Saccharicrinis fermentans DSM 9555 = JCM 21142: one gene and its partner. The protein of the gene in region 1 interacts with the protein of each later gene in a pairwise test. Links are inferred from orthologs where the notes say so. Each region holds a gene or a part of one and is shown in the gene's direction. Other genes may lie near its edges.

Region 1 (17,067 bases):
GTGGTAATATAATATCTGTGTAATATGTGGTCTCCATATAAAAAAGAAAATTCTCACAAATGTATAGAAATTTTAGCTGTTGAAGGTATCTGCCGGCGAGGAAAAAGATCATTTGTGAAAACTTCAAAAGCAAGATCGTTATCAAATTTAAAATCGCTAGGGGTAAGTACAAGTTTTCTACATGCCTTTTTTCGCATTAAGTAAGGGTAACATCTGATGAAACGTTTATTTATCTGGTTAAAATGTCTATTTTTGCGCTTCAATTTTTGTGGTCTATGTCAAAAGTAAGTACAGCATCTGTTCTATATATTATTGGATCTATGATTTTTTGGGCCTTTTCCTTTGTGTGGGTAAAGGTGGCTTATGAATCCTTTGAACCTGTTTCTACCGTTCTTATTAGGTTAATTATCAGTTCGGGTCTGTTGTTTTTATTTTTGCTGCTTACTGGAAAGATGGCTGCCATTAAAAAAGAAGATTATAAGCTTATTTTATTGCTGTCTTTTTTTGAGCCTTTTATGTATTTTATGGGGGAGAGCTTTGGTATGCAGTTGGTGTCCAGTACCCTGGCTGCTGTTATCGTATCTACGATTCCTTTGTTTGCCACCCTTTTTGCTTTTCTGTTTTTGCGAGAAAGGATAACTGTATGGGCTATATTGGGAATGGCTATTTCTTTTTTAGGTGTGGGAACCATGATATTTGAAAATGGATTTGAACTGAATGCCTCTTTGCTTGGTATCATGCTGATGTTTGTGGCTGTATTGTCTACTATAGGTTATTCGTTGACGTTGAAGAAGTTAGCGCATAGGTATACGGCGGTTAATATCATAGCATATCAGAATTTTTTGGGGATATTTATGTTTTTGCCCTTTTATTTTTTGTGGGAGCATGAAAATTTGATGCGTTCCACTCTTTCTGCTGATTCTTGGTTAGCTATTGTACAGCTGGCAGTTTTTGCTTCTTCGCTGGCTTTTATCTTTTTTACAAAGGCCTTAAAAGTGTTGGGGGTAGCCAAATCGAATATGTTTATTAACCTGATTCCTGTTTTTACGGCTGTCTTTGCCTGGTGGTTGCGGGACGATGTGTTGGATGGGCAGAAGGCTGTGGGTATTGTGATTGTGGTAAGTGGACTGTTTGTGGCACAAATTAAAAGAATAAATGATGAGGCTTGATTTGGAGCGGTACAAAGAATTGGCCCATAATAAAGCCAAAGAAAATAAAGCCTTTGTTACACGGTTGCGTAAGAAAAAGCCTAAGACGCTGGATGGTACTGTTCTGGATGCCCATGTGGAGGTGTTTGAGCGCTTGGATTGTTTGGACTGTGCCAACTGTTGTCAAACAATTAGTCCTATTGTTACCGATCGTGATATCGATCGAATGGCTAAACACCTAAAGATGAAACGGCCTGCATTGATTGATCAGTATTTTGAATTAGATGAGGATCATGATTATGTTTTTAAAGAAACCCCGTGCCCCTTTTTAATGAATGATAATTATTGTATGATCTATGAAGTGCGGCCACGAGCTTGTCGGGAGTACCCCCATACAGATCGAAAGCGTTTTTATCAGATATTGAACCTTACTTATCGAAACTCTTTTGTATGTCCGGCTGTTTATGAAGTGTTGGAGACCATGAAAAGGGTCTATTAGAAGATATGTATGTGAGCCTATGTTTTTCATTATTGCATAAGGTAGCATTGTGGTGATTGGAGATGCGTGATGTTTTAAAGCCTGCTTGTTGCCGGTTTTCAATGCATAAGCGGTCTTAAACTTCTATCTGTTTGTGTTTCATAAGCACTAAAACTTTATATTTGTCGTTTTCAAGGTTAGTAAGGAATAAGTAAATATATATGCAAAAGTATTTATACATTATAATGTGGTTGGGAATAGCTCAAACAATTGGGGCGCAGCGAGGAGGAGAAAGTACATATGATTTTTTGAATTTGACCAATTCGGCTCGTGTGGCTGCATTGGGCGGTGCTAATGTTTCTATTCCTGATGATGATATTAATATGGCCTATCATAACCCAGCTTTGCTACAAAAGGAGATGGATGGAGCCTTGGTGTTGAATTATGTGCCTTATATGACCGGAATTAATTATGGTTATGTGGGTTTTGCCAGACATTTCAAAGAGGTGGGTACCTTTAGTTTAGGTATTCACAATGTTAATTATGGCGATTTTCAAAGAACCAACAACGAGGGGGAAGATATGGGGATAGCTAGTGCTGCCGAATATTCCTTTAATATGACTTATGCCCGTCAGTTGTCACCTGCTTTTTCTATGGGTTTGACTGTGAAGCCTGTGTATTCAAAGTTAGATGTGTATAGTTCGTTGGGGATTGCAGCTGATTTTGGGGTGCACTATAACCTGTCTGATAAACATTTCTCCATGGGGCTGGTGTTGAAAAATGTGGGATCACAAATCTCTTCCTATGACCAAATACAGGAGGACATGCCCTCTGACTTGCAGATTGGATTTACTAAAAAATTGGAACATGCACCTTTTCGTTTTTCATTAACCTTGCAAAGTCTTTTGAATTGGGATTTGACCTATAGTCCTTATGATGCAGAGAATTCGAATAACTCTGGTTTTGTGGACAATACCGAGGATGCCGGCTTTGGCGACAAGGCCTTGCGTCATATGGTGGTGGGTGTGGAATTTATGCCTTCCAAGAGCTTTCACGTTGATTTTGGTTATAATTATCGGAGAAGACAGGAGCTAGGGTTTGAGAATCGTATGTCAACGGCAGGGTTGTCCTGGGGATTTGGTTTCCGGGTATACAAGTTTTTGTTTTCTTACGGATCGGCTCGTTATCATTTGGGTGGTGCTTCCAATCATTTTTCGGTATCGACTAAGTTGTCAAATTTCAGATAGGACTGTCATAATTCTTTTTTATTACTACACATACTGTGCTTGAGGGATTGATACAGGTGAGTCTCCACGCCTATGAAATGGTGCCATGCATTCAAAGAGTGATTCTCATATATATCAGCTATCAATAAACGACCGCAGGGTAGACCAGAACAATAGCTGTGTCCGGCGGTGGAGAGAGGTTTTGAGATGGCGAGTTGTGGAGTTGTCGTAGTTGTTTAAGTTGTGGAGTTGGTGTAGTTGTTTAAGTTGATGAGTTGTGTTTCTCAGAGATAGTGATCTATTGTTCTAAACTTTCTCGCGTTTTTTTCGGCTTTAATTTCAGAAATTTGTACCATCAGTACACAAAAATAGTATTTTTACGGGCTCAAATATTTTATTAATGACTGATACGAACTCAAAAGTGGTAATTGCCATTGATGGTTATTCCTCGTGCGGAAAGAGTACTGTGGCCAAAGACCTAGCTAAATTGTTGAATATCATTTTTATCGATTCAGGAGCCATGTACCGCTGCGTTACTCTCTATGCATTGGAGAATAATATTATTAAAGGAGGGGGTATAGACGAGGATTTGTTACAAAAAGTCTTGAGTGAGATCACCATCTCTTTTAAGTTTGATGCCCAAACGAAAGCCAACGATACTTATCTAAACGGTAAGTTAGTAGAAGATAAAATTAGAGGTTTGGATGTGAGTAATCATGTGAGTGCAATAAGCGCCTTGGGATTTGTGAGGAAAAAAATGGTTGAACTACAACAAAAGATGGGTGAAACCGATAGCATTGTAATGGACGGACGCGACATTGGTACCGTGGTTTTTCCCCATGCTGATTTGAAGTTGTTTATGACAGCCTCGCCGCACATAAGAGCAGAACGTCGGTTTAAAGAATATAAGGAAAAAAATGAGCGCATTAGCTTTGAAGAAGTATTGGAAAATGTAAGAAAACGTGATCATATTGACGAAACACGCAAGGAAAGCCCATTGAGAAAAGCAGCGGATGCGATTGTATTGGACAATGGAGAGATGAGCAAAGAAGAGCAACTCGATTTTATTGTTCGGGAACTAAGAAATAGAAAGTTGATTCAGTGAGGATGGTGCATATATGTTAAAAAGGATTCGTCGAGGATTTCTAACTTTTGTGCACAGCACCTTTCATAGCGTAAAAAAAATATCCATAAAATGTCATCTTTACACATCGAAATTGATCCTGCTTCAGGTTTTTGCTTTGGAGTTGTAAAAGCGGTAGAAGCAGCGGAAACAGCGTTGGAAAATAATGATATCCTTTATTGTTTGGGGGATATTGTTCATAATAACATGGAGGTGGAGAGACTCGAAAAGAGAGGGTTGAGATCGATAGCTGATATTGCTTTGCAAAGTAAGGTAAGTAAAAAAGTGCTGATAAGGGCACATGGTGAGCCTCCTGCTACTTATCAAAAGGCCAAGGATCTGGGCCTTCAACTGATTGATGCCACTTGCCCCGTTGTATTGAAACTTCAAAAGAGAATTAAAAACTCATGGATGGAGTTGAAAGAAAAGAATGGTCAGGTAGTTATTTATGGTAAGGCAGGTCATGCCGAAGTGGTTGGTCTGCTTGGACAAACAGAAAACGAAGCTATTGTAATAGAATCGATGGACGAGATTGAAAAAATCGACCTTAGCAAGGCGACACATTTGTATGCGCAAACAACCAAGAGCATTGATGAGTTTAAGCGTATCTCAAGCTATCTGAAAGAAAACATCAGTGCTCAGGTCGAGTTTAAGTCATATGATACCGTTTGCCGGCAAGTGGCCGGTCGACTACCAAAGCTCGTGCTTTTTGCCCAAAAGCATGATGTAATGGTTTTTGTGGGCGGAAAGAAAAGTAGTAATGCTAGGATGCTTTTTGCTAAATGTCTGGAGGCGAATCGCTGTTCGTATTTTGTGAGTGACGTGGATGAATTGAAAAAAGAATGGTTTAGTCCTGCTATAAGATCTGTTGGCATTAGCGGCGCTACCTCTACGCCCCCTTGGTTAATGGAAAATGTAGCCCGACAAATTAAAATGATAACAAAAGACAAATAAACTTTATGGGACAAGTTACAAAAGTGGGAGTGTTGACCTCGGGAGGGGATGCTCCGGGAATGAATGCTGCTGTTAGGGCAGTCGTGAGAGCTGCCATATTTAATAAGCTTAAAGTGGTGGGCATTAAACAAGGGTATCATGGCATGATTCAGGATAGAATGGAGCCAATGACTTCCAAGTCGGTAAGTAATATTATTCATCAGGGCGGTACTATTTTAAAATCGGCACGGAGCGAAGGGTTTAGAACACCCGAAGGTCGTAAAAAAGCCTTTGAGAATTTGAAAAAGAGTGGTGTGGATGGCCTGGTGGTGATTGGTGGTGATGGAACATTTACCGGAGCCCGTATCTTTAGTCAGGAATATAATATTCCTATTGTTGGTATTCCTGGAACCATTGATAATGATCTTTTTGGCACGGATTATACCATTGGTTATGATACAGCTTTGAATACGGTTGTTCAAGCCGTGGATAAAATTAGGGATACAGCCAGTGCACATAGCCGACTCTTTTTTATTGAGGTGATGGGGCGTGATGCTGGTTTTTTGGCGCTTCGTAGTGGTATTGCCTCAGGAGCAGAGGCTATTTTGGTTCCTGAGATAGATACCGATTTTAAACAGTTGTATACCTTTTTAGAAAAGGGATTTAATAAGGATAAGAGCAGTAGCATTGTTTTGGTGGCAGAAGGAGAGAAAATTAGCGGAGGTGCTATTCATGTGGCCGAAAGGGTGCAGAAGGAATATCCCGATTATGATACCCGCGTTACCATCCTGGGACATATACAGCGTGGAGGATCACCAACGGCCTTTGATAGAGTGACTGCAAGTCGTATGGGGGTTTCGGCCATTGAAGCACTGGTTGATGACCAAAAAAGTATTATGATTGGATTGGTGAATAAAGAAATTACCCATATTCCTTTTAATCAGGCCTTGAAAAATAAAAAGAAACTGAACCCTTCTTTGGTGGAGTTGACTAGTATATTGTCCATCTAATCCGGAAAATATATTGCGGATCTTTGTGTTCTATAAATACATAGTGGCTGCAAGAAAACTACTATTTTTTGTCTTTGATAAGAAAGCTTCAAAGACAAGGCTTTCGATATTTTTGAAACCAAGGAGTTTACTGATTGTAAATGACTGTTTCAAAAATGAGAATAACGCAGTATTTGGAGTTTTCTTGGAAAGACTACATAAGAAATCTTCCGGAGACACAGGCTTGTCGCCAGAAGGTTTCTTGTATATAATCAATTGTTGATGGCGTCCACCGGATTTAATTTACTGGCGCTATTGGATGGTATATATCCGGATATAATGCCCAGGAATATGGATATAAACAAAGCGCGAAAGATATTCCAAAAAGTGAGTGGTATGCTTAAGTCAAAGAGAGAGTTGGCTATCTGTATGATGATAAAGATTAGGGCCAGGCCTGTGGTTCCTCCCAGGAGACTGAGAAAGATGCTTTCAAATAGAAACTGCCATAAGATAAATCTTCGTTTGGCACCCAAGGCTTTTTGAATCCCTATGATACGTGTTCGTTCTTTTACCGATACAAACATGATATTGGCAATTCCAAATCCCCCCACTAATATGGCAAAGAATCCAATAAAACCACCCGCGATATTTAATATGCCAAATAAGTCGTCAAATTGTTTTTGGATAATGCTCATTCGATTGAGGGCAAAGGTATTGCCCTGCTGGGGTTTTATTTTTCTCTCGGCCCGCAATATACCTTCCAATTCACTCATTAAGTCTTCTGTGTTAACCCTCTCTTTGGCCTTGACTACAATAAATGGTTGAACGCGCTCACTGCGTATGTTAAAAATATTTTTGGCATACTGTATGGGTATGATAATGTTGGTGTCTAGGCTATTGCCAAAGATGTCTTTTCCTTGTCTAAGGATGACACCCACTACCGTTAACTGCCTGCCCGCCATCTTTATCCGCTTGCCAATGGGATCTGTGTCCTGGAATAGTTCATCTGCAATATCAGCACCAATAATTGTAATGTTACTTCCTTTACTGGATTCAAAAGAGGTGAAATAGCGTCCGCGGCTGATCTCAAAATTCCAGTTTTGATCAAAGCTATTGCTTACTCCAAGAACTTGGACCTTGTCGAAGGAATTAGCTTCAAAAATTATTTTCTTTTGTGCCGATATGGCAAATGTGGAAGAAGCGGCCAGTTGCGAATGACGCTCAATCACCTTTTGCTCATTGAGTGTGGGCAAGGGACGGTTCATATAACGCCACCATGGGTATTCTGTTTCGCCTTCCGGAGGTGTCCATGGCCATTTTTGCACGTAAACCACATTGTCGCCCAGTGATTGAATGCTATCCCGGATGCGACTTTCCAGATAATCTATTAAAGTAAATACCGAAATGATGGAGAATATGCCAATGGTAACCCCACTTAAAGTTAGAATTGTTCTAAGCTTGTTTGAAGTGAGTGCATTCCATGCAAAAAGTAAGCTCTCCTTTATAAATTTAAATACGATTATCATATCACCTTTTCTTATTCACCATAAAACTATCAAGAAAATTAATTACTACCTTGATAAATGTGCTTATTTTCTTAATTTTGCCCGAAGTGAAGCATTTTTACGTATTTATTTGTGTAACAAAACATATAAAGAAGACGTATCTATAGTTTCTACTTGAAAAATGCTTCGATTCAACATTAAAAATTTTCAATATCGTATAATATTTAAAAAATGAGTAGCTCAAAAAGAATAAAATCAGCGCTTATTTCTGTTTTTCATAAAGATGGATTAGACGAAATCATTCAAACGTTGGATAAGCTTGGTGTTCAATTATACAGTACCGGTGGTACTAAAACTTTTATCGAAGATTTAGGTGTTGAAGTAACCGCAGTTGAAGATATTACAGGGTATCCATCTATTTTGGGTGGAAGGGTGAAGACTTTGCACCCAAAAGTTTTTGGAGGTATTTTAGCTCGTAGAGATAATGATTCAGATAAAAATCAACTCAATGAATTTGATATTCCAGAGTTGGATTTGATTATTGTTGATTTGTATCCGTTTGAAGCTACTGTTGCATCGGGAGCAGCAGAACAGGATATCATCGAAAAAATTGATATAGGTGGTATTTCACTGATAAGGGCCGCAGCCAAAAATTTTAAAGATGTTGTAATAGTGCCATCAAAAGCACAGTATGACATGTTGGCTAAAGTATTAAAAGAAAATGATGGCGTTACAACGCTTGAGGAACGAAAAGCTTTTGCAGGGGCAGCCTTTGCAGTCTCTTCGCATTACGATTCGGCCATCTTTAATTACTTTAATCCCGATGCCGAAGATATGGAACGTATTAGCTTGAACGATGGTGAAGTTCTTCGGTATGGAGAAAACCCTCATCAGAAAGCTACTGTTTATAAATATAATAATACAAAAGAGGGCGCTTCGCTTGCCAATGCCAAGGTATTACAAGGAAAGGCGCTGTCGTATAATAACATGCTTGATGCAGATGCTGCATGGAAAGCTGCCAGCGATGCTTATCACTCCGTAAGTAATATTGAGCATAAGCAGGCTGTTGCAGTGGTGAAACACCTTAACCCTTGTGGTCTGGCTGTAACCCATGACATTACCAAGTCTTTGGAGTTGGCATGGGCAGGTGACCCAATCAGTGCTTTTGGTGGTATTATTTGTTTCACCGGAACAGTGACAGGGGCAATCGCTCAGTGGTTCTCAAAACGATTTGTTGAAATTATTATTGCGCCTGAGTTCACCGGCGAGGCATTGGAAGTCTTTGCAAAGAAAAAGAACCTGCGCCTGTTGCAGACACCTATCAAAAATGAAGTGACTGGAGAAAAACTGATTCGCTCTGTGAGTGGAGGTATTCTGGTTCAGGATGAAGATGAAGGTGTGGATACTGATTTTAAAAATGTAACGAAACTGGCCTTTGATGCTACTAAAATGGAACTGGCTAAGTTTGGTATTACCGCATGTAAGCACTTGAAGAGTAATGCAATTGCTATTGTTACCGAAGACGAAGATGGTTCTTTTTGGTTGACAGGAGCAGGGATGGGGCAGCCTAACCGTTTGGATAGTTTGCGTCACCTAACCATACCTCGCTTTAACTTGAAGGAAGGTGTTAAAATAGAAAACTCAGTAGTGATATCTGATGCATTTTTCCCATTTCGCGATAGCATAGAAGCGGCTAATGAATACAACGTTAAATATATCGTGGAGCCTGGAGGTAGTATCAGGGATGAGGAAGTCATTGAAGCATGTAATGAATTTGGAATAGCGATGCTATTCACAGGAAAACGTCATTTTAAACATTAAATAAATCCAAACCCAATGGGATTCTTTTCTTTTTTATCTCAGGAGCTTGCCATGGATCTTGGTACGGCCAATACAATCATCATTCACAATGATAAAATTGTGGTGGATGAACCTTCAATAGTAGCACTTGACCGCAGAACTGACAAGTTAATGGCGATCGGTGAGAAGGCGCGCCAGATGCATGGTAAAACACATGATAATATATATACTATCAGACCTTTACGAGATGGAGTGATTGCCGACTTTAATGCTGCTGAGCAGATGATTAGAGGGATGATAAAATTGATTAATACATCTTCCCGCTTATTTGCCCCCTCCTTAACCATGGTTATTTGTATTCCTTCGGGAAGTACAGAGGTGGAGATCCGGGCGGTAAGGGACTCTGGTGAACACGCCGGTGGCCGTGAGGTTTATATGATTTATGAGCCGATGGCAGCTGCTTTGGGTATTGGACTTGATGTGGAAGCGCCACAGGGTAATATGGTGGTAGATATAGGTGGTGGTACAACCGAAATTGCAGTTATCTCCTTGGGAGGAATTGTAACCAATAAGTCTATACGCATTGCCGGGGACGACCTAACCGCCGATATCATGGAGTATATGCGTCGTCAGCATAATATTAAAGTGGGTGAAAGAACGGCCGAAGAGATTAAAATTCATGTGGGATCTGCTTTGCCGGAATTGGAAGAGCCTCCAACGGACTATATTGTTCAGGGGCCTAACCAGATGACTGCATTGCCCATTGAGGTACCTGTGTCGTATCAGGAAATCTCCCATTGCCTGGAGAAATCTATCTCAAAAATTGAGACGGCCATCTTGAGTGCGCTGGAGCAAACACCTCCTGAACTGTATTCTGACATTGTGAATAATGGAATCTACTTAGCTGGTGGAGGTGCCTTATTGAGAGGTTTGGATAAAAGGTTGACGGATAAAATTAATATCCCATTCCATATTTCTGAAAATCCGCTGCATGCTGTTGCCAGAGGAACAGGAATTGCCCTGAAGAATAGACATAAATTCTCATTCTTGATGAGATAAGTTTTTTATAAAAGTATAGTATAACCCGGTTTGGAATGGAATTTTCGAACCGGGTTTTGTATTTTCATACAATAAATAGGATTTTATTGGGGTAATTCAATATGCTTATTAACAAAAAAAACTAACTTTATCGGACTTAAATCGTAGCAAATAATTAAAAGCAAGCAATTGCCTTAAAAATCGGAAAATATTACAACTGAATGAGAAATTTTTTAAGGTTTATACTAAAGCATCATTTTACATTTCTTTTTATACTACTGGAGTTTGTCGCTTTTGTTCTTGTTGTTTCGTATAATCAGAATCAACGTGCTTTGTACTTGAGTTCCTCATCTCGAATAGCTGGAGGTCTTTTTGAAAAGGTAGATAATGTGGAACAGTATTTTGCCCTTAAAGAGATTAACCAAGAACTGTCAAATGAAAATGCTTTTTTACGTAGTCAAATGCCAACTTCTTTTAGGCAGTCCAATGATTACTTTTCAATGGTAGGTGATAGCGCCTCCATGCACCAATATAAATATAGAGCATGTAAAGTAGTGAATAATACTGTTCGAAAGCATTTTAATTATGTGACCTTGAATAAGGGTACTAAGGATGGTATTAAACCAGATATGGGCGTGTTGTGTAATAGAGGTATCGTTGGTATCGTTATAAAATGTAACGATCATTACAGTACGGCACTATCGGTTCTTAACCCTCGGCTCAAAGTGTCTGCAAAGCTCAAAGGCTCTGATTTTTTTGGTTCGGTTAGTTGGGATACCAAATCTATATTGTTTGCTACATTGGACGAGATTCCGGAACATGCCAATGTGAGTTTGGGAGATCAGGTGATTACAAGTGGTTATTCTTCCACTTTTCCTGAGGGTATCCTGATTGGTACCGTGGATGAAGTGTTACATCCGGATGGTGAGAGTTTTTATAAAATTAAAGTGAAGTTGAGTACCGATTTTGCTAAACTGAGTTATGTGGAAGTGGTGGAGAATATTCTTCAGGAACAACAACAGCAATTGGAGGAGGATACAAAATTATGATTAGTCTGATACCAAGATATATATTTAACTTTTTGTTTTTTGTGTTGCTTCAGGTTCTTATCCTGAACAAGATGGAATTCTCGGGTTATTTGAATCCTTATTTATATGTTATTTTTATTTTGACACTGCCCTTTGAAACTCCAGGGTGGTTATTGTTGATGCTGGCCGGCTTATTGGGTTTGAGTATTGATGTCTTCTCTAATACCATGGGGATGCATATGGCTGCGTCGTTGTTTATGGCCTTTTTACGACCCTTTATATTAGTGCGCTTTGCACCACGAGAGAATTATGAACCCGGAACGCTCCCTTTGCCTTCGTATTATGGTTTTGGTTGGTTTTTTAAGTATGCTGCTATTTTGGTTTTTATTCATCACCTTTTTTATTTTGTAGTGGAATCTTTTTCCATAGAAAATTTTGTGACGATCATGGTTAAAACAGCAGGAAGTACGTTGTTCACACTTATAATAATGGGGGTTACCCTGTTGTTTACGTATCAAAAAAAACGAAGAATTTAAAGGAATTGTAACGTGGAAAATTTAAGTAGAAGAACCATAGTTATTGCCCTTATCTTTTTGTTCATTGGTGTTACCTTTGTCATTAAGCTATTTATTCTTCAGGTATATGATCCTTCCTATAAGTTCTCGGCAGAAAGTAATACCCGACGGGAGATCATTAACTTTCCAGCTCGTGGTTTAATTTATGATAGAAATGGAAAACTGGTTGTTTCGAACCAGGCTGATTATGACCTGATGGTTGTGCCCCGAGAACTTAAGCCTATTGATTCACTGGACTTCTGTAGGGCGTTGGAGATTGAAATGGAGGATCTCAGAGCTTTGTTTCATGATATGAGAAGTAAGCTAAAAAATAAAAAGATATCCTGGATAAAACCTTCCATCTTTTATAAACAGCTGTCGGCTAAACAATATGGCTATCTGCAAGAGAAACTTTATAAGTTTGATGGTTTCTTTGTGCAACGCAGAACTTTACGTAAGTATGAGTATCCCAATGCAGCTCATATTCTGGGTTATGTGGGGGAGGTAGGTCCGCAGGATATAGAACGGGATGATTATTATATACGCGGTGATTATCATGGTATAAGTGGAATTGAATCTACCTATGAGAAATACCTCAGGGGTGAAAAAGGCTATAAATATGTGCTGGTAGATGTGCATGGCCGAGAAAAAGGGGCATTCAGAGATGGTGCCTATGATATTCCAGCTGTGGCCGGTAAAGATATTAAGTTGACCATTGATATCGAATTGCAAGAATATGGAGAAAAGCTGATGAATAATAAAATAGGAGCTATTGTGGCAATAGAACCCCAAACCGGTGAGTTGCTCTCTATGGTCTCGGCTCCTAGTTACGACCCTTCTTTGTTGGTGGGTAAAAAACGAGCCAGTCATTTCTCTGGTTTAAGTATGGATACGCTCAAGCCTCTTTTCAATAGAACTATCATGGGGTGGTATCCTCCCGGTTCTACTTTTAAAACGATTAATGCACTGATCGGTCTGCAGGAAGGAGTGATCACTCCTCAGACTACTTTTGAATGTCATATGGGCTATACTGTGGGTAGGTTTCATTTGGGCTGTCACCACCATACTAGTCCGCTGGATCTGAAAAATTCAATATCTCACTCTTGTAATGCCTATTATTGCCATGTTTTTCGGGATATCCTCGATAATCCTAAAAATGCCTCTGTGCAAGAAGGGTTTGAGCTCTGGAAGAATTACCTGGTTAAATTTGGCTTTGGTTACCGCTTGGGAGCTGATGTGGCAAACGAAATTCGTGGGTTTGTACCTAATAGCAAATACTATGATAAGTATTATAATAAAAGTTGGTCTTCTTTAACGGTGGTGTCTTTGGCAATTGGACAGGGAGAGCTTTTGACAACTCCTTTGCAGATGGCCAATATGGCTGCAACTTTAGCCAATAGGGGAACTTTTTATACCCCCCATGTGGTGAAGGATATTGAAAATGATACCATAGCTGCTAAGTTTAGAACAATCCGAAATACCGGTATAGATACAGTGCATTTTGAGCCGGTTATTGAAGGAATGGAGATGGCCGTATGGGGTGGGCCGGGTAGTACGGCTACCATAGCCAGGATTCCGGGCATTAGTATTTGTGGAAAAACAGGAACGGCACAGAATCCTCATGGCGAAGATCATTCCGTGTTTATTGCTTTTGCACCTAAAGAGAACCCTAAAATTGCCATAGCTGTATATGTAGAGAATGGCGGTTTTGGAGCCAGATGGGCCGCCCCTATCGCTAGTTTGATGGTGGAAAAGTACCTGAACAAGGAAATAGATCCATCCCGTAAGTGGACAGAACAACGAATGTTAGAAGGAGATTTGATTCATGATGAGAAATAATTATGATAAAAAAGCGGATTGGGTAACCATTCTTATCTACATTGTACTTGTGGCATATGGTTGGTTTAATATTTATGCCGCTAACTACAATCCAGAGAATCCGGTATTCTTTGATCCGGGTAAGGAATATGCCAAGCAATTGATCTGGATTGCCCTATCCATGATTATTATTTGGATCATCTTTATGACGGATAGTAAGTTTTATGTGGCGTTCTCCTACTTCTTATATGGTCTGTCGATTTTTCTATTGTTTACGGTTATTTTTGTGGGAAAAGAAATCAATGGTGCCAAATCGTGGTTTGAGATTGGGCCCCTTAGGTTTCAACCAGCCGAATTGGCCAAGATTGCTACGGCCCTTACTTTATCCAGAATAATGGGACGTCATGAGTTTTCGTTTGGAAAAACCAAGGAGCTTTTAAAAATATTGGGGTTGTGGGCATTGCCTGTGCTTTGTATCTTCCTGCAAAATGATACTGGTTCGGCTTTGGTCTTCTTTATCTTCGTATTGCCGTTTTATCGTGAAGGCTTATCGGGTAATATATTGGTGTTTGGACTTATTGCTGCAGTCGCTTCTGTGCTGACGCTGGTTTATCCTAATATTATTTTGTTGACACTGATTGTTTTGGGTGTGTGGGTGTTTCTGTTTTTTCAAATAGATAAGAAAATGGCCTTGAAAGGTTTGTTATTTGTAGGAGGCGGATTCTTGTTGTTGTTAACGGTGTTTTATATAGCTGGCTTGACCTTGCGCTGGGATCTGTTCGCTTTGTTCGGAATAGTGGCTTTTACCGTTTACCTGCTGTTGAGAAGTTTTGCAAAAAAAATTAAATGGATAGTTCCTGTCGTTATTTTTATGTGGGGCGCCGTTGGTGCAACTTTTTCTGCTGATTATTTTGTGAATGATGTGCTGACGGAATACCAACGAAATAGAGTATATGTGCTGCTGGGCTTTAAAGATGATCCCTTGGGTGCAGGTTACAACGTTAATCAATCGAAAATTGCCATCGGTTCTGGTGGACTTACAGGTAAAGGATATTTACAAGGTACGCAAACTAAGTTTGACTTTGTGCCGGAACAGAGTACCGATTTTATTTTTTGTACTGTGGGCGAAGAATGGGGGTATATGGGAACTTTTGCCGTGGTGTTCTTGTTCTTGTTTTTGATTTTGCGCTTAATCCTGTTAGCTGAAAAACAACATTCTGCCTTTAGTAGGATATACGGCTATTGTGTGGCTTCTATTTTCTTTTATCATTTTACCATTAATATTGGTATGACCATTGGCCTGGCTCCTGTTATTGGTATACCGCTGCCCTTTTTTAGCTATGGCGGGTCTTCGTTGTGGGGCTTTACTACTTTGTTGTTTATATTCTTAAAATTAGATACGAATAGAGCTGAACTTATCAGGTAATAGACCGTAGTGTTCATTTATTTGTAATGGCACTGCCAGTGACTGTTTGTGGTGTATAGGACATGTGTTACTGCCAATTGTCATGCTAATTTAGGAAGTGTAGTATGTAATTTCTTACATATTTTTGCTATTTTTGTCACCGATTTAAAACGAACGCCCATAACTATCTTTAATACTGATAGTTACCTTTTGTATCAATTGAAAGTTGGATGATTGCCAAATCCGTATAATTTTCGTATTTTTAGTATAATCTGTCTTTTGGGGTGTAGAGACATCTTATTTTTATGGTATGAAACGAGCATGTGAAATTTAATAATTCAATTTTTTATACTGGTGAGTGAAATACATCGTATTTAAGAACGCCGTTGAACATATTTGGTGAATAATAAATTTTCTTGGGAGTTACATGCAGCAAATGAAAATTATAAATGCATGAATAGATTTACTCTTTCCAATTGAAAGGGACAGATGGATTATCGCAATTTTTTGGGCATTTTGAGTTTGTGTTGAGAGATTAGAAACTAATAAAAACTGTGTGACAATGAGGTATCAAACTTACGCATTGCATAATTTTAAAAGTATTCCGCAAATCGAAAGATTGTCGGATGATGATTTATTGAATATTGAGGTTGTAGGAAATGTGCTTCCCTTTAAGACCAATAACTACGTTGTTAACGAGTTGATTGATTGGGATAATTTCCGCGACGATCCAATGTTTATTTTAAATTTTCCCCAGAAGGGTATGCTAGCGCCTGATGATTTTAATCACATGGCTGCTCTGATTCGCTCTGGTGCTGATAAAACTGTAATAAGACGGGAAGCAAATATTATACGGGAAAAGCTAAATCCTCATCCAGCTGGTCAGTTAGAGTATAATGTGCCAGAACTAAATGGTGAAAAGTTAAATGGTGTGCAGCATAAGTACCGGGAAACCATGTTGTTTTTTCCTTCGCAGGGACAAACTTGTCATGCATATTGTACTTTTTGCTTTAGATGGCCGCAGTTTACCAATATGGATGGAGACCTTAAGTTTTCTATGAAAGAAGCCGATTCTATTGTGGGATACTTAAAGGAGCATACCGAAATTACCGACCTGCTTATCACTGGTGGTGATCCTATGGTGATGAAAGCCAAGGCCTTTGATACATATATCTCTAAAATATTAGAGGCTGATATTGCTCATCTTAAAACGATTAGAATCGGATCTAAATCATTGAGCTTCTGGCCATACCGTTTTCTAACAGAGCCAGATGCCGATGATCTGTTGGCCGTGTTTGAACGTATCACCAAGGCTGGTAAATCCATATCTTTTATGGCACATTTTAATCATCCGCAGGAGCTTAGTACGGATGCCGTTAAAAAAGCCGTTCGTAGAATTAGAAATACCGGAGCTGTGATCAGAACCCAGTCTCCTGTTCTTAATCATATCAATGCGAGTAGCTCTGTTTGGGCTGAAATGTGGCAAAAACAAGTGGGCTTGGGAATGATACCTTATTATATGTTTATTGCCCGCGATACGGGTGCGCAAGATTATTTTGGAATTCCGGTGGTGAAAGCATGGGAAATTTTTCAGAAGGCTTATACCCAAGTAAGCGGTATTGCACGTACGGTGAGAGGACCAAGTATGTCTTGTACGCCGGGGAAAATTAGAGTGATCGGACTTGCTGAAATTAAGGGAGAGAAGGTGCTGGCCCTCGAATTTATACAAGGTAGAAATAGTGACTGGGCTGCACGTCCGTTCTTTGCTAAGTATGATAGTAAAGCGATGTGGATCGATGACCTGAAGCCTGCCTTTGGTAGTGAAAACTTCTTTTATGAGGAAGAACTGGCAGAAATGTTGCTGAAATAAAGATTAAAGATGCTATGGGTATTTATTTATCCATCATCTTTTTGCTTGGTCTTTTATCTTGCCTGATGTATTCATGGTTTGTCGTAGTGGATAATTGATGAATAGATCAGGTTTGGTGCTTTGCACTTGTTGTAAAAGAATATGATCAGTCC
Region 2 (16,976 bases), 210 kb from region 1 along the record:
ATAGATAATTTTAATTATTCGAATATATTTAAGAGGGTTGAAGTAGGTAGAAGAAAATGATAGCTAAGGTTAAAAATATGATACTGTGGGGGTTGGTGATTGCTTACTTTCCCGTGCTCTTTGCTTTTGTTGCGAATGGTAAAAGTAAAGTGGTTTGTTCCGACATTCATGTGGTGGTAAACGACAGTATTGATGCCCGATTTGTTACCTCATCACAAATGCGTGATGTATTGTTGAAAAAATATACCAACATCCTTGGAAATAAGGTGGGAACCGTTGGATGTGATCAGATTGAACACTTTATCTTGAAACATGAAGCAGTCAGTAAGTGTGAGGCTTACTATACCATAGGAGGTCGATTGAATGTGGAATTGGAGCAAAGAAAGCCATTGTGCAGGATTTTTTCAGGACTTTCGTCCTATTATATTGATGTAGATGGTGAAAAAATGCCTCTGTTTGATAGTTATGCTGCGCATGTGTTGGTAATAAGTGGTCATGTAAATAAGTTAGATAGTTTGGATGAGGTGGTGGAATTTGCACGTTATATTAAGGCCAGTCCGTTTTGGAATGCTCAGATAGAACAGGTATATGTTGAGCAAAATGGGGAGTTCTCTTTGGCTCCTCGTGTTGGTGATCAGATTATTTATTTGGGATCGTTGGATAATTATCCGGTAAAGATGAGGAATCTTTATGCTCTGTATAGTAAAGGGTTGCATCCCAGAGAATGGAATAATTACAAAGAGATTAATTTAAAGTTTGAAGGTCAAATAATTTGTACAAAAAAATAATAGAATGAGTGATACATCCAATTTAATTGCTGCTATCGACATCGGTACCACAAAAATTGTAGCTGTTGTTGGACGGAAAACTGAAGACGGTAGGATGCACATTGTAGGTATAGAGAAAGTACCATCAACAGGTGTAAAAAGAGGGGTTGTGCTTAATATTGAGGAAACAGTAAATGCGATTAAAGATTTGGTATTTAATGTGGAAGCGAAATATGATGTTAAGCTGTACGAGGTATATGTTGGTATTGCAGGCCAGCATATTAAAAGTCTACAAAATAGAGGTTACCGTTATATAGAAACCAGTCATGAAATAACACAATATGATGTAGATCAGTTGTATAAGGATAATTTTAAGATTCCTTTGGAGGCTGGCGAAAATATTTTGCATGTTTTTGCCCAGGATTATGTGGTGGATAATGAGTCGGGGGTGAAAAATCCCATTGGTATGTCTGGTCGTCGTTTAGAGGGTAATTATCATATTGTTTTAGGAAGGGTCGCTTCGGTCAATAATATTGAGAAATGCATCAATCGCGTTGGGTTGAAGTTAAATGATTTGATACTGGAGCCGATGGCTTCGGCACGTTCGGTGCTTACTGCTGAAGAAAAAGAAGCAGGGGTGGTGCTGGTAGATATAGGTGGAGGAACCACTGATGTGGCCGTGTTTTATGACGGCGTGATCCAGCATACAGCTGTTATTCCCTTTGGAGGTAATGTGGTGACCTCCGATGTGAAAGAAGGTTGTGCTGTGTTGCAAAAACAAGCAGAGTCATTGAAGACTCAGTTTGGATCTGCTTTGGGAGATTTGGAACGTGAAGATATGGTGGTTACCATACCTGGTATTGAAGGATGGGAACCTAAAGAGATATCTTTTAAGTCACTGGCCTATATTATTCAGGCTCGGATGGAAGAGATTGTAGACTACGTGATGTATCAGATAGAGTGTTCTAAGCTTTATGATAAGCTGGGTGCTGGTATTGTGATTACCGGAGGGGGTGCTTTATTGAAAAATTTGCCTCAATTGGTTAAGTTCCGTACAGGACTGGAGGTACGTATAGGTATCCCCAATAAGTATCTGGTGGATAGTCAAATTGATGAAGTAAGCAAGCCCATCTATTCAACCAGTATTGGACTGTTGTTGAGTGCTATGGATAATCCAATAAAAAAAGTGGTCGAACAGAAGTTGTTTGATGATGATTTACAGGAGGATGAGGCGATGACAAAAAAAGCGGCTTCGCAGCCTCGAAAAGAGAAAAAACGTAGAGAAAAGCCTGAATATACAACAGGTGACCTGTTTGGTAGTTTTAAGAAAACCATTGCAGGTATATTTGATGAGAAGGATGTGGAAATGTAAATAGGGTGCTGCTGTTGGCATGTGGCTAATGGCGCAGACCTGTGCATATTATTTATCTTGTAATTATGTCTCCCTGCCTTTTTGCGGCGGGATATTTAAAAAGCAACAACATGAGTGAGGAGTTAATGAATTTCGATATACCTCAAAACCGTGATTGTATTATTAAAGTTATTGGAGTTGGAGGTGGTGGCAGCAATGCGGTAAATCACATGTTCAATCAGGGTATTAAAGATGTGAACTTTATGGTGTGTAACACTGATGAGCAAGCATTGGAAAATAGTCCTGTGCCTATTAAAATACAGCTTGGGGAGTCGCTTACAGAGGGGCGTGGAGCTGGTAATAAGCCAGAGAAAGGAAAGCAGGCTGCCATAGAGAATATTGGAGAGGTTGAAAAAGTATTGCAGGATAATACTAAAATGGTATTTATCACCGCAGGTATGGGGGGAGGAACAGGAACAGGTGCTGCTCCCATAATAGCTAAAGCGGCTAGAGATATGGGTATACTTACCGTTGGTATTGTTACCATACCATTTAAATTTGAAGGCAAATTGCGGATCAATCAGGCTTTGGATGGTATTGCTGAGATGGAGAAGAATGTGGATTCGTTGTTGGTTATCAATAATGAGAAGCTGCGCGAGATGTATGGTGACCTGAAATTATCCAATGCTTTCTCCAAAGCCGATGATGTACTATCTACTGCTGCTAGAGGGATAGCAGAAATTATTACTGTACACGGTTATATAAACGTCGACTTTGCTGATGTGGAAACAGTGATGAAGGATAGTGGAGTGGCTATCATGGGGAGTTCGTCGGCTGCAGGCGAAAACAGAGCCTTGTTGGCTATTCAGCAAGCCTTGGAATCACCACTGCTTAATAGCAATGATATTCGTGGAGCACAGAATATATTATTGAATATTACATCGGGCGTGGAAGAGATAACCATGGATGAAGTGGGTGAGGTGACTGATTTTGTGCAAGAGACGGTTGGTATGAGTGCTTCTATTATTTGGGGAACCGGATCTGATAAAAATCTGGAAGATAATGTAAGTGTCACCATTATTGCTACGGGCTTTAATACCAAAAATATTGCTGAGTTTTCGCAAAGAAATGAACCGAAAGTTCAACGTTTTGCTTTGGATGACGAGGAGGCAAAGATTGGTAAGGATGAGGAGGTGTTGGAGTTTGTGGACGATGAGCCTCAGGACCTGAATCAGGATGAACCGGAGGAGGGCGCTTCTAGGGTTATTGACTTTGACGCCATTGAAAAAGCAAAGGATGATCGTATTCATCTTTTTTATAAAGATACCGTACAAAAGAAAGTGGTAGAGGAAAGTGAAATGGATATGCCACTGGGCTACAGCCAGGGTCGAATATCTACTGGGGTGGGAGAAAGATTTTCTATTTCGCCGGAGGATATGGAAGATGACAGGTATATTGAACGTATTGAAAATGTTCCTGCCTACAAACGTAAAAAATCAAAACAGCTAGATGCCTCGGTGGAAGATGATTCTCGATATAAAGTATCTCGTTTTACAATTTCAGAGGGTAAGGATGGTAAGACCAAGATTGTACGAGATAATCCATATTTGCATGACAATGTGGATTAATCAAGGATACCGTAAATATTAAAATATATAAACAATGACATTACTTGAGCAAATAACGCAAGGTATTAAAACCGCTATGAAAGCCAAAGATAAGATTACATTAGAGGCTTTGCGCGGAATTAAAAAAGAATTGATCGAAGCTAATACTGCTTCAAGCGAAGATGTGACCGATGAGGCCGGATTGAAGATAATGCAAAAAATGGTGAAGCAACGTAAAGATGCTGCGGCTATCTATGTGGAACAAGGACGTGAAGACCTGGCTGAAAAAGAATTGGCAGAGGCTGAAGTAATTGCTCAATTTTTGCCTGAACAGATTACTGGAGCTGAACTGGAAAAACTGGTGAAGGCTATCGTAGAAAAGTCAGGTGCTACTTCCATGAAGGAGATGGGTAAAGTAATGGGTATGGCTTCCAAAGAACTGGGAGGTAAGGCCGACGGTAAAGAAATAGCCGACATGGTTAAAAAGGTGCTTCAAGCATAGTTTGACGCTATAATAATTTCGAATATAAACGCAGATCTCAGTTGAGGTTTGCGTTTTTTATTAAATAGTCTTTGTAAGAAAACTCCAAATACTGCGTTATTCTCATTTTTGAAACAGTCATTTACAATCAGTAAACTCCTTGGTTTCAAAAATATCGAAAGCCTTGTCTTTGAAGCTTTCTTATCAAAGACTGAAAAAACAGTCCTTTTCTTGCAGCCACTAAATACAAAATTTCTTTATTCCTCTTCATAAATTAAATACTAATTTAATTTATTCGTGCATATACGGCGGATCTCTACATCATGGAGAATCGAAGCTCCACGGAGCCACTTGTGAATTATCATTTGCAGGTAAAGAAGAAGTTATTCCATTGTGCATGGAAGCTAAAGTAATATAGCGGTGTTTCTGAAGTCTTTTTATCGAGATGGTAGTCTCTAATATTGGACTTTGCCAACAATCTGTTTAATTTTATTTTGTTGGCGATTTACACTGTGTTACAATTGGGCAATAGCCCAATCTCCCATTATTCATAATATACGTATATGCTTTAAGGCATTCATGATTTCGTTCCTCAATTCTGTTTCGACTCCAAGCATAGGCCATACTCTCAGTGGATTTTAATTTCAGCTGACACCCATCTTTTTTGAACTTGGTTCGGAAACTGTTTCAAAAAAAACAACCCAGTTGCTGGAGTTTTCTTGCAAAGACTATTTAAAATTCACCAATGTCATCGGTAATTATCATTAACTACTTACTCATCGCAAAGTTTGCGTCAAATTTATATTATCTCAGTTATATGTTAAAACCTAATAGCAATATCAACTTAATATGATAGATATAATTTTATCATAGCTATGGGCAATCTTATATTTAGTATGAACTCATAATATATTGAAGATTTATCGGTTGCTTGAGATTGGTATAAATCTTTTGAATAAAAATTATACTAAAAAAAATACAATATTTTAACAAAATAAATGTTAGATTTATGTAACTTATTTCATGCATTAGAATATAGTAGAAACGCAACAATTCATTATATTATTACATACACTTTTGTTATGATAATTAGTAAACTACTCACATTAGCTCTACTTTTTTTTGTATTAAGTGACATACATACGCAAATCAGGCCCATTTCATTTAATCATTTAAGTCTTCATGACGGTCTGCCTCACAACACTATTAATGATATAACTCAAGATAAACTAGGTAACATATGGATTGCTACTGATGATGGAGTTTCTTATTATAACAATAATCAGTTTAAAACATTTAAGTACAATAAACTCGATTCTAATTCAATCAGAAACAATCAGGTATTAAAATTACACATTGATAATAAAGGCAAATTATGGTTAGGAGGTAAAGTGTCGCTTGAGTTATATGATGAAATGACCGAAACCTTTCAGCATTTTTATCTACCTAACTTACCAATGCAAGAAAGAGTACATGTAATCGAAATTTACCAGCAAAATGATAGTACTTTGTTGATTGGTACTGATGGTGGAGGCTTACGTTGTTTCAATACCAATACGTATACTCAAAAAGAAGTGCTCCCTCTTGATTGTTGTGATAAAATTGGTCTCAGAGTTTCTGCTATACATATTGATGAAAAAGAAAGGATTTGGTTAGGAACTTTAGATAAAGGTTTATTTGTTTTTGACCCGAACAATAACAATATTAAAATCAAATCATTCTGCGCTAATTCTGAAATAAGAAACATTATAGCTTTTAAAAAAGATTACATATTAGTGGCAACTTATAATCAAGGATTGCTAAAAGTATGTACCCGCGACTTAACTCTAGAACCCTTTTTTAGTTCTAATGCTAATCAAGCTAGTCCCCAAAGGATATTTGACTTAGTAAGTAGTGAAAAATATTTATACATAGGGACAGATGGTGATGGTTTAATTAAATATAACTATGCAACAAAAGAAAATGAAGCATATAAAAACTATGGCACTAACACCAAATCAGTTAGTAATAATGTTATCCGTTGTATATTCAGAGATAGGGAACAAAATCTATGGTTAGGTCATTTTAACGGAGGTATTAGTTTAGCTCGAAATAAAAAATGCTTCACCAATCTAAACAACACCCCTCTAAGCAACAACTCCCTAAGTCATTCTGTTGTTACATCTTTACTAGAGGACAATGACCACAATATATGGATTGGAACGGATGGAGGAGGCCTTAACTTTATCAAAAATGGCGTTTTATACAATGCTAATAATGCAAATTCCAATAATATTATTAGCGATAAATTTCCTAAAAATATACTTGCTCTTTATCAGGACAAAAACTCTAATATCTGGCTTGGTTCATACCTACAGGGCATTTACATATATAACCCTAATGACCAGAGTATAAAAAGCTTTAATACATTATATCCTAAATTAAAACTTAGCAATAACGATATTCGATGCTTTATGCAAGATAGGTTAGACAAGTTATGGATTGGAACTAATGGAGGAGGTGTGAACATTGTTAACCTAAAAGATAAGACATTACAAATACTTAAAAAAGACACCAGCAACCTGAATAATTCATTAAGCCTAGATTGGGTTAGAACAATTTTTGAAGATGAATTAGGTTACATATGGATTGGAACAACATATGGATTAAACACATACGACCCCATAAACAAAACATTCCGCCACTATTTATATAATGAAAATGATTCTGGTTCAATATCAGGAGATATTATTTATTCCATCAATCAGGATGATGACAAACAAATTTGGATTGGTACAGAGGCCGGACTGAACAAGTACAACAGAAAAACAGATAATTTTACACACTACTCTGTAGAGGATGGTTTACCAAGCAACACTATTAACGCAATAATAAATACGCACAATAGGTATTTATGGTTAAGTACAAATAACGGTCTATCAAAATTTGGATTAAAGGATACCTCTTTTGTAAACTACAATATTACTGATGGGCTACTTTCTAACTCTTTTGTTAATGGAAGTTTTACTAGTTCGCATGATGGTAAACTATATTTTGGTTCAATTGCTGGTTTAAGCTACTTTAAACCCAAAGACATAAAGGCAGATACCATACAAATACCAACTATATTAACCGATTTCAAAATTCAGAATAGATCAATCGGTATAAAAGATACGATTAATAACAGAGTTTTATTAAACAAATCTATAACCTATACCGATACTGTAGAACTATTAAAAAAAGAAAACCTGATTACTATTAATTACAGTTCTCTTTCTTATGCTTATAATGATAAAGTTGAATATGAATATAGGCTTCTTGGGTTTTCGGATATATGGAATAATAATAAAAAAAAGAATTCCGTAACATATACAAACTTAAAAGCTGGAACTTATACTTTCCAAATTAGAGTTGTGGACAATTCCATAGAACATCCTATCCGTAATCTAACAATTATTGTCCTTCCACCTTTTTACGAAACAATTTGGTTTAAGCTAATTGCCTTAATATCTCTGATAGCGTTATTGAACTACCTGTATTTACTAAGGCTTAAAATATTAAAAAAAGAAAGGGATATACTACAATATAAATACACTATAAAAAAACAAGAGGCAGAGAAACAACAAATTTCTTTAAATGATAAAATAAATGATGCTCAAAAACAATACGAGAAAAACGAAATGGACTACAAAAGTGCACAGTTAATATCAACTACGGTGCTCTTAACACATAAAAATGAGCGGATGACTCAGGTAAAAAATAAGATAAGTACATTTTGTAAAGAGGCTGATGATCCTGCCTTAAAAGAAAATTTGAAAGAATTAATCAAAACAATAGATTCGGAATTCAAAGTAGAAGAAGATTGGGGCAGATTTGAAGAACATTTTAATAATGTACATAAAGACTTTATTAAACGTCTCAAAGAAAAATACCCTGAACTTTCCCACTCATATTTGAGACTTTGTGCTTATTTAAAACTTGATTTGTCAACGAAAGAAATTGCTTCTCTGATGAATATATCTCATCGGGGAGTTGAAAAGTCCAGATCACGTTTACGTAAAAAATTAAATTTAGCCTCTGAAATAAAATTAAACAGTTTTATAGCCAGTATTTAAATATACCCCTTTTTTATTATGGTAAAATATCAGGCCATACCTTTTGTCGCAGTTTTGTCTCACTAAAAAAAACGATTGTCGTAGTATTGTCGTAGTATTACATAACTTTCTTACAATACTTTAGGTTTATATTTGTCTTTAGATATTGCATGAAATAGACTTAGGTTTTTATGCAAAAAAGTTACAACAACATCGCATAGTAACTTTATTAAACCAATTATTATGAAACACAACTACAACTTAAAAATCATTAAATCAAGCTTCAGTATTATTATTGTTGTTCTACTTTCCTTAGGTTATTCTAATGCACAAACGCCTGTTGTGGCCAACGGAAAACTGAGTGTTTCCGGAGTAAATATGGTTAATGCAAATGGTACGCCTGTTCAACTCCGAGGCATGAGTTCACATGGGCCACAATGGTTCGGGAAATGCTATAACTTTAATAGTATTAACACTCTAACTACCGACTGGGGTATTGATATTTTTAGGTTAGCAATGTATGTTGAAGAAAACGGCTATACCACCAATCCAGACTATTGGAAACAATGGATAGATTATATGGTAGATATTTGTGAGCAACATGGAATATATTGTTTAATTGATTGGCATATATTAACACCTGGAGATCCCAATACTAATCTTGCTATAGCAAAAGATTTTTGGGACTATATGAGTAAAAAGCACAGTGGTAAAGAACATGTTATTTACGAAATTTGCAACGAACCCAATGGCATAGAATGGTCCAGAGTTAAGGAATATGCCAACGAAATCATACCTATTATTAGAGCAAATGATCCTAATACAATAATAATTGTAGGCACCCCTAATTGGTGTCAGGATGTTGATATAGCAGCAGAATCACCCATACAGGGCGACAATATTATGTATTCATTACATTTTTACGCTGGCACTCACCTATCGTGGTTAAGAGACAAAGCAATGAATGCTATCAATGCAGGCCTACCTATTTTTGTTACCGAGTTTGGCACTAGCCAAGCAAGTGGAGATGGAGGCCCCTACATAGAGGAATGCGATAAGTGGATGAGTTTCATGGAAGAAAACAAAATAAGCTGGTGCAACTGGAGTTTTTCTGACAAAGATGAAATATCTGCAGCATTAACTACCGGAGCTTGCAATTCTAATTGGAACAACACAAGTACTTCTGGAACATATATAAAACAAAAACTTCTTAGTCCCGCTGACGCATGGGCTAATACCGGAGGTAACATAGCTCCGGTAATTAACATTGAATCACCTAAAACAAATAGCTACTACGAAATTGGCGACAGCATTTTAATAACTACTACGGCGATTGATAGAGATGGGACAATTGATCATGTAACTTTTTATGCAAACAACTCAAGTATTGGAGTTAGTTCGCAGGCACCTTATACGTTAACATGGGTTCCCAATACAGCCGCACAATATAATATTAACGCTGTTATTACTGACAACGAATCTGCCCAAAATACATCTACAAACGTGGTAATCAATGTTGTAACCGAAATTATTCAGGATCCATACCCTAATGTTTTGTCACCTGCAAGTATACCCGGTACAGTATTAGCTGTTAATTTTGATACTGGAGGTGAAGGCATAGCTTACCATGATGCTGATATGGTAAATAAGGGTGTTGGAGGTATTCGCACTGAAGAAGGAGTTGATACTGAAGGAGGAGATGGAGTTGGTAACATAGGATATGTAGAAACCGAAGAATGGTTAGAATATACTGTTAACGTTATACAATCAGGAACCTACGATCTCGAAATGCGTTATGCATCAGAACCAGGCGGAGGCAAATTTCACTTAGAATTTGATGAAGTTGACAAAACTGGCCTTCTGAATGTAGGATCTTCTGGAAGCTGGGGGACTTACGCCAATATTGTATTTAAAAACATTCGTTTAAATGCCGGAATACAAGTAATGAGGATATATATAGATGCAGGCGACTTTAACTTTAGTAAATTAACATTCTCACAGGTTAGTGTGGAAGAAGTACCTGTTACAAATCTAACTTTAAGTGATTCCTTGATCAACATTGAAACTCAGCAAACCAGAACCATAACAGCAACCATTTCTCCTCAAGAAGCTACTGATAAAACTATTCGTTGGGTATCAAGTAACGAGTCTGTAGCCTCTATAGATCTTAACGGTACAGTAACTGCCTTAAGCCAAGGAGAGACTGTTATTACAGCCTACTCTTCTGCTACAAACATAAAAGACTCATGCCTTGTAATTGTTAATGCCAATAACGTTATCACGTATCTACTAAATATTAACACAAACGGAATGGGAGTAGTAAACTCCAGTCCGGCAAGTAACTCTTACCCACAAGGTACTATCGTAAAACTTATAGCAATTCCAGATACTAACTATCATTTCAATCGTTGGTCTGGCGATAGCAATTCCCTATCAGATACCATTAACATTATTATGGATACAGATAAATATGTGACCGCAATATTTACCCAAGATACCACTTTCAACGCATGTGCATTTAATACTCCGTTAGCTACACCTCTTGCATCAATTAATAAATCTTACAATAACATATATGTATTGGGTACAGGTCCAAATTTAGATAATATTACTAATTTTACGATCAATTGGGACTTAAATAACAATGGGTTATGGCAATTCTCAATAAGCACAAATAATGGAGAACCTGGTTGGTACAACAACTTAATTCCGTTGAGCATACAAAATTTCTCATCAGCAAATCCATCAATATCTCTATCAAACACCAATATAACTGGCCTTGACGGTGAATACTGGGTGACTACCGATGGAGATAACTTTGTAATGGCTCAAAAAACAGGAGTATTTACTATTTATTTTAGTAACAGTGACACTGCACCTTGTTTAAAATCAGCTTCGATAAGCAACACACCAATTAAATCAGCTTCATCACAGCTTGTTATATTCCCTAATCCAGCCAGTGATTATATAACTGTAGGAAGTGTTGAAAAAGGTAGCACAATAAGTGTCATAAATATGCGAGGACAAGTTGTTTTTAATAGAAGGGTTACTAAAAATGGGCAAGAAAGCTTTTCTATCAAACACTTAAATTCAGGTGGATACATTATTGTACTTAAAAAACCAAATGGAATGTCTGAAGCAAAGAAACTCTATATCAAATCTAATCAATAATTGCAACTATTGACAACAACTCGGTATTGATCACACTTTCAGTATTTTATTTGTGTTTTGTTTAGCATAGCCCTTCGGGGCTATGTATAAAACATCACAAACAAAAAAAACGAAAGTCTATCCAATACTAATTCAAAAGCCATCATAATTCATCCAGAAATAGAATTAATAAAGTAATGGTTATTCGTTAATAATCTAATCATAATTCACAGCACTTCAAGATAGCATTTGGTATATAAGTATTTATATCTGAGACCGTTCTTGCGTCTAATAATTTACTCAACTCTTTTTTTAACTACAACTTTAATTGCTAAAACAACGCTTAAGGTTTTTAATTCATTTAAAAATGAAACAATCATTTATTTTAATTGCATTTTTAATTTGTTGCACCTTTTCTAATTCTTTAGTAGCGCAACATAATTACGGAGAAGTTCTCCAGAAATCAATGTTTTTTTATGAGGCCCAACAAGCCGGTGAACTAAGTCCAAATAACCGCGTAACCTGGCGAGCGAATGCAGCTATAGAAGATGGTAGCGATGTTAATTTAGACTTAACTGGTGGATGGTTCGATGCAGGAGACCACGTAAAGTTCAACTTTCCTATGGCATATTCAGTTACAACATTATGTTGGGGATATCTTGAAAACAAAGACGTATATGCATCAACGAATCAAAAAGAGATATTCCTTGAGAATATTAAACACGTAACTGATTATTTGATCAAATGCCATACAGCACCTAATGAATTGTACGGTCAAATAGGTGATGGAGGCGAAGACCATAGCTATTGGGTGCCTGCCGAGGTAATTGATATCAGATCAACTCGTTTATCGTATAAAATTGATGCTGCAAATCCTGGATCTGATTTAGCTGGAGAAACGGCTGCTGCTTTGGCTGCAGCAAGTCTTGCTTTTCAAGATACTGATGCAAGTTACGCTGCTACTCTTTTAGATCATGCTAAAGAGCTTTATAGTTTTGCGGATAACTACAGAGGTAAATATACTGATGTAATTCCGGCAGGAAGCTTTTATAACTCCTGGAGTGGATATCAAGATGAGCTTTGTTGGGGGGCAATTTGGTTATATAAAGCAACAGAAGATGAAAGTTACTTATCTAAAGCTAAAACAGAGTATGCTTTACTCGGTAACCAGGGGACTACTTCAGATAAAGATTATAGCTGGACACTAGCTTGGGATAACAAGCAGTACGGATGTTATGTATTAATGGCTGCTCTAACTGGGGAAAGTGAGTACAACCAAGATGCAGAACGTCACTTAGACCAATGGTTTACAGATAGACCTAACGGAATAGGACCTAGCTTTACAGGTAGTGGTTTTCCTATCCTTGACGCATGGGGATCATTTAGATATGCTGCCAACACAGCTTTCTTACTTTTAGAACAAAGTGATAACATGACTGATGCTTCTAAACAAGCAAAGTACAGAGATAGAGCTAAAGAGCTCATTGATTATATGTTAGGTGATAATCCGCAAGATGTAAGTTATGTTATTGGTTATGGACCAAAATACCCAATGTATCCTCACCACAGAACAGCACATGCTTCGTGGTGTAGAGATGAAAGTGTACCTGTAGAAACGAGACACACTTTATATGGTGCTTTAGTTGGTGGTCATAAATCTGCCGATGATATGGATTGGACTGATGATAGAAGTGATTATGTATGGAACGAAGTTGCTACTGATTACAACTCTTTATTTACTGGTGTAGTTGCAAGATTGTGTGCTGACCATGGAGGATCTATACTTGCTGATTTCCCACAAGCTGAAACTCCCAATGGCGAATTCTTAGTTGAGGCAAAACTGAACGCTTCAGGTGATACCTTTTCAGAATATGCAATCTGGGTTCATAACAGAACAGCTTGGCCTGCCCGAATCCCTGGTAGTTTTAAATATCGTTTGTTCTTTGATATCTCAGAAGGTATTGACGCCGGTTATTCAGCATCTGACTATATTGTTTCTGCAAATGGTAGTAATGCTACATACTCAGAATTATTACCAGCTGATGCTGCTAATAGCATTTACTATGTAGAGGTTACTTATAATAGCGATCAAGTTATTTACCCTGGAGGTCAAAGTGAATCAAAACGCGAAACGCAAATCAGAGTTCGTTTACCTTATGAGGCTCCTGCTTCAGCATGGAATCCTTCTAATGACTGGTCATACGAAGGTGTTGGTTCAAGCCTTACTGGTGTTCCTAATATTCCTCTTTATGCTGATGGAGAATTGGTATATGGTAACGAGCCTGGTCCAGTTGAAGATGTTGACGTAACTGGTGTAACAATTAGCCCTAGTGCTTTAACAATTAACAAAGGTCAAACAGGAACTTTAACAGCTAGCGTATTGCCTACTAACGCAACAAATAAGAGCCTTACGTGGTCAACAAGCAACGAAGGTATTGCTACAGTAACTACTTCGGGTGTGGTAACAGCTATAGCTGAAGGTTCTGCAACAATTACTGCTACAAGTGTTGATGGTAATTTCGAAGCTGTATGTACTGTTACTGTAACAGATATAGTACTACCTACCTACACATTATCTACTGACACTCTAGGTAAAGGTTCAATTTCTATTTCTCCAACTGCCGATGTTTATGACGAAGGAACAGTTGTTACTTTAACTGCTCAGGCTGAAGCTGGATATACTTTCTCTGCATGGACTGGAGATATTACTGGTTCAGATAAAACAGTAACATTAACAATGAATAGTAACAAGTCTGTAGTAGCGAACTTTGTTCCTAATACATCTAGCGAAGGTTACACAACTATTTCAATAACATACAAGCACGATGGAGAAGGTGAATTTTATTGGGAAACTACTGATGAAATAGACTATGTAAACTCATGGAACTTAGCAACACTTGAAATAAATGGTGTTGATTTCACTAACACGTGGTCCAACTCTATGCCTGCGAAAATTGACGGAAAATATCAGATATATTATAAAGGTTCTTACGCGTGGTCACATGCAGAATTTATAAATGGTGATACAAAATCTGCTTCTGGAGCAACTAGTACTAACAAAACAGCCATTGTATCAGACATTAGTTTCTATCCGAACCCTGCTACTGATGTTGTCACTATTGACAACGTTGAGGATATGAAGTCAATTTCCATCTATTCTGTTACAGGAGCAAAAGTTGCAGAAGAGTTAACAAATAAAGCTAGCTCACTAACTATAAACGTATCTGATTTCAAATCAGGAATGTATATAATTAAAGCTCTTACTGTTGATGATACAACTATATCAAAAGTATTAATAATCCAATAATAACATTTTTTATTTGCTCGCGCTGGTGTTGCCATTTCTGACAACATCGGCTTTAATTAACACTATTAATTTATTTTAAGAACATGAAAAGACAACACATTCTCTGTTTCATTTTATTGGCAGCAAGTATGCTATCAATTAATGTAACTGCACAAAATGAGTACACGCAGCGATTTTTAGACTTGCGTGCAAAAATGAATGACCCTGATAACGGTTATTTCAGTAAAGATGGAGTGCCATATCACTCCGTAGAAACACTTATGTGTGAAGCTCCTGATTATGGACACGAAACTACTAGTGAGGCTTATTCATACTGGATTTGGATGGAAGCCATGTATGGAGGTATTACTGGGGACTGGACATACCTGAATAATGCATGGACAACCATGGAAGAAAAAGCCATTCCAACATCAGCTATGCAGCCTACTTCTAATGACTACGATCCTAGTGATCCTGCTGATTATGTTACTGAGAATCCTCTTCCAGATAATTATCCTTCTGCATTAGAGCCAAACATCCCTGTGGGTGAAGACCCTGTTTCTGCTGAATTAACAGCAGCATATGGCTCGGATGTTTATGCCATGCATTGGTTATTCGATTGTGATAACTTTTATGGTTATGGTAATATGGGAGACGGTAAAAGTACTCCAAGTTACATCAATACTTTTCAACGCGGTGAGCAAGAATCTGTTTGGGAAACAGTGCCACATCCATCTTGGGAAGATTTCTCATGGGGAGCTGACAATGCTGGTTTCTTGAGTTTATTTGTTGATGATCCAAATCCAACTAAACAGTGGAGATATACAAACGCTCCTGATGCTGATGCCAGGGCTGTACAAGCCATGTACTGGGCTGTTGAATTTGCTAAAGAACAAGGTTTAGATCCTAAAACAACTATTCCAACAGAAAAGGCTAGTAAAATGGGTGACTTTGTAAGGTTAGCCATGTTCGATAAATACTTTAAACCAATAGGGGCTCAAAATGTAAATGCTGCTGGAGCCACAGGTTACAACAGTGCACACTACTTAATGTCGTGGTATTTTGCTTGGGGTGGTCCTTTAGAAGCTAATAACTGGGCTTGGAGAATTGGTTGTAGTCATAACCACTTTGGATACCAAAATCCTGTAGCAGCTTACGCACTTAGTGAAACGGAAGAGCTTAAACCAGTAACTGCAAATGGAGCGAAAGATTGGGGTAAAAGTTTAGAGCGTCAGCTTGAATTTTATACCTGGTTACAGTCTGCCGAAGGTGGTATTGCTGGTGGTGCAACGAACTCGTTAAACGGTAATTATAGCGCATATCCTTCAGGAACAGCTACTTTTTACGGTATGGCTTACCAAGAGCATCCTGTATATCATGATCCAGGTTCAAACCAATGGTTTGGAATGCAAGCTTGGTCAATGGAAAGAATTGCCGAGTTATATTACATCGACAATAATGAAATGGCTAAAAAGCTATTAGACAAATGGGTCGCTTGGGTAAAAAGTGAAGTTAAATTAACTGATGATGGTGATTACCAAATTCCTGCTACTTTGAAATGGGAAGGTCAACCTGAAACTTGGAATCCTTCTTCTCCTGCAGAAAACACTAATTTACATGTTACGGTAACTGATTACTCACATGATGCAGGTGTTGCAGGTTGTTTGGCTAAAGCACTTACTTACTATGCAGCAGGTACTGAAAAATATGGTACGCTTGATGATGAAGCTCGTGAGTTAGCAAAACAAATTCTAGACCGTATGTGGAATAAATATTACGACGAAGATGGTTTAGGTATTACAGTAGAAGAAACTCGTAGTGATTACTCTCGTTTCTTCGAGCAAGAAGTTTATATTCCTTCTGGATACTCTGGTAAAATGGCCAATGGCGATGAAATCAAGTCTGGCGTTAAATTTATTGATATCCGTTCGGAGTACAAAAACGACCCTGCTTATGCTGATCTTAAAGCAGCATACGATGCTGGTGAAGACTACAAAGTTGCTTACCACAGATATTGGGCACAAGCAGATATCGCACTTGCTAATGCTGAGTATGGTAGATTATTTGGAGAGCAGAATGAAGTAGCGGCTACAGATCTTACTATCTCTCCATCATCATTAAACTTAGCGGTTAATAATTCTCAAACTTTAACAGCTACAGTATCTCCTGTAAATGCAACTAACAAAGACGTAATTTGGGAATCAAGTGATCCTACCACTGCTACAGTTGACGAAAACGGTAAAGTTACAGCTCTTACAGTT

Evidence for each region.
Region 2: the proteins of CYTFE_RS0115665 (region 1) and ftsA interact in binary tests that used the Escherichia coli proteins (3 or more experiments, as listed by UniProt). The link is inferred for Saccharicrinis fermentans DSM 9555 = JCM 21142 from one-to-one orthologs.

Annotation. Positions count from the first base shown.
Region 1 is NZ_KI912107.1:3,846,368-3,863,434, reverse strand. What follows is about bases 8,327-11,249. They hold CYTFE_RS0115665 (rod shape-determining protein), read left to right. Parts: upstream 8,327-9,238; coding sequence 9,239-10,261; downstream 10,262-11,249. Other genes in these bases: mreC (rod shape-determining protein MreC), read left to right, coding at 10,462-11,249; purH (bifunctional phosphoribosylaminoimidazolecarboxamide formyltransferase/IMP cyclohydrolase), read left to right, coding at 8,327-9,223. Also shown: replication restart helicase PriA, read right to left, coding at 1-37; CYTFE_RS0115710 (DMT family transporter), read left to right, coding at 276-1,169; CYTFE_RS0115705 (YkgJ family cysteine cluster protein), read left to right, coding at 1,156-1,647; type IX secretion system protein PorQ, read left to right, coding at 1,848-2,873; cmk ((d)CMP kinase), read left to right, coding at 3,253-3,957; CYTFE_RS0115690 (4-hydroxy-3-methylbut-2-enyl diphosphate reductase), read left to right, coding at 4,048-4,929; pfkA (6-phosphofructokinase), read left to right, coding at 4,935-5,918; CYTFE_RS0115675 (ABC transporter permease), read right to left, coding at 6,170-7,423; more of purH, read left to right, coding at 7,634-8,326; more of mreC, read left to right, coding at 11,250-11,289; rod shape-determining protein MreD, read left to right, coding at 11,286-11,804; mrdA (penicillin-binding protein 2), read left to right, coding at 11,817-13,661; rod shape-determining protein RodA, read left to right, coding at 13,648-15,066; CYTFE_RS0115640 (KamA family radical SAM protein), read left to right, coding at 15,608-16,915. UniProt on the Escherichia coli protein: Forms membrane-associated dynamic filaments that are essential for cell shape determination. Acts by regulating cell wall synthesis and cell elongation, and thus cell shape.
Region 2 is NZ_KI912107.1:3,632,365-3,649,340, reverse strand. What follows is about bases 134-2,965. They hold ftsA (cell division protein FtsA), read left to right. Parts: upstream 134-792; coding sequence 793-2,139; downstream 2,140-2,965. Other genes in these bases: ftsZ (cell division protein FtsZ), read left to right, coding at 2,250-2,965; CYTFE_RS0114805 (cell division protein FtsQ/DivIB), read left to right, coding at 134-788. Outside these bases: more of CYTFE_RS0114805, read left to right, coding at 78-133; more of ftsZ, read left to right, coding at 2,966-3,746; CYTFE_RS0114790 (GatB/YqeY domain-containing protein), read left to right, coding at 3,781-4,227; CYTFE_RS0114785 (ligand-binding sensor domain-containing protein), read left to right, coding at 5,205-8,300; CYTFE_RS28860 (cellulase family glycosylhydrolase), read left to right, coding at 8,523-11,450; CYTFE_RS26750 (glycoside hydrolase family 9 protein), read left to right, coding at 11,797-14,736; CYTFE_RS30850 (glycoside hydrolase family 48 protein), read left to right, coding at 14,865-16,976. UniProt on the Escherichia coli protein: Essential cell division protein that assists in the assembly of the Z ring. May serve as the principal membrane anchor for the Z ring.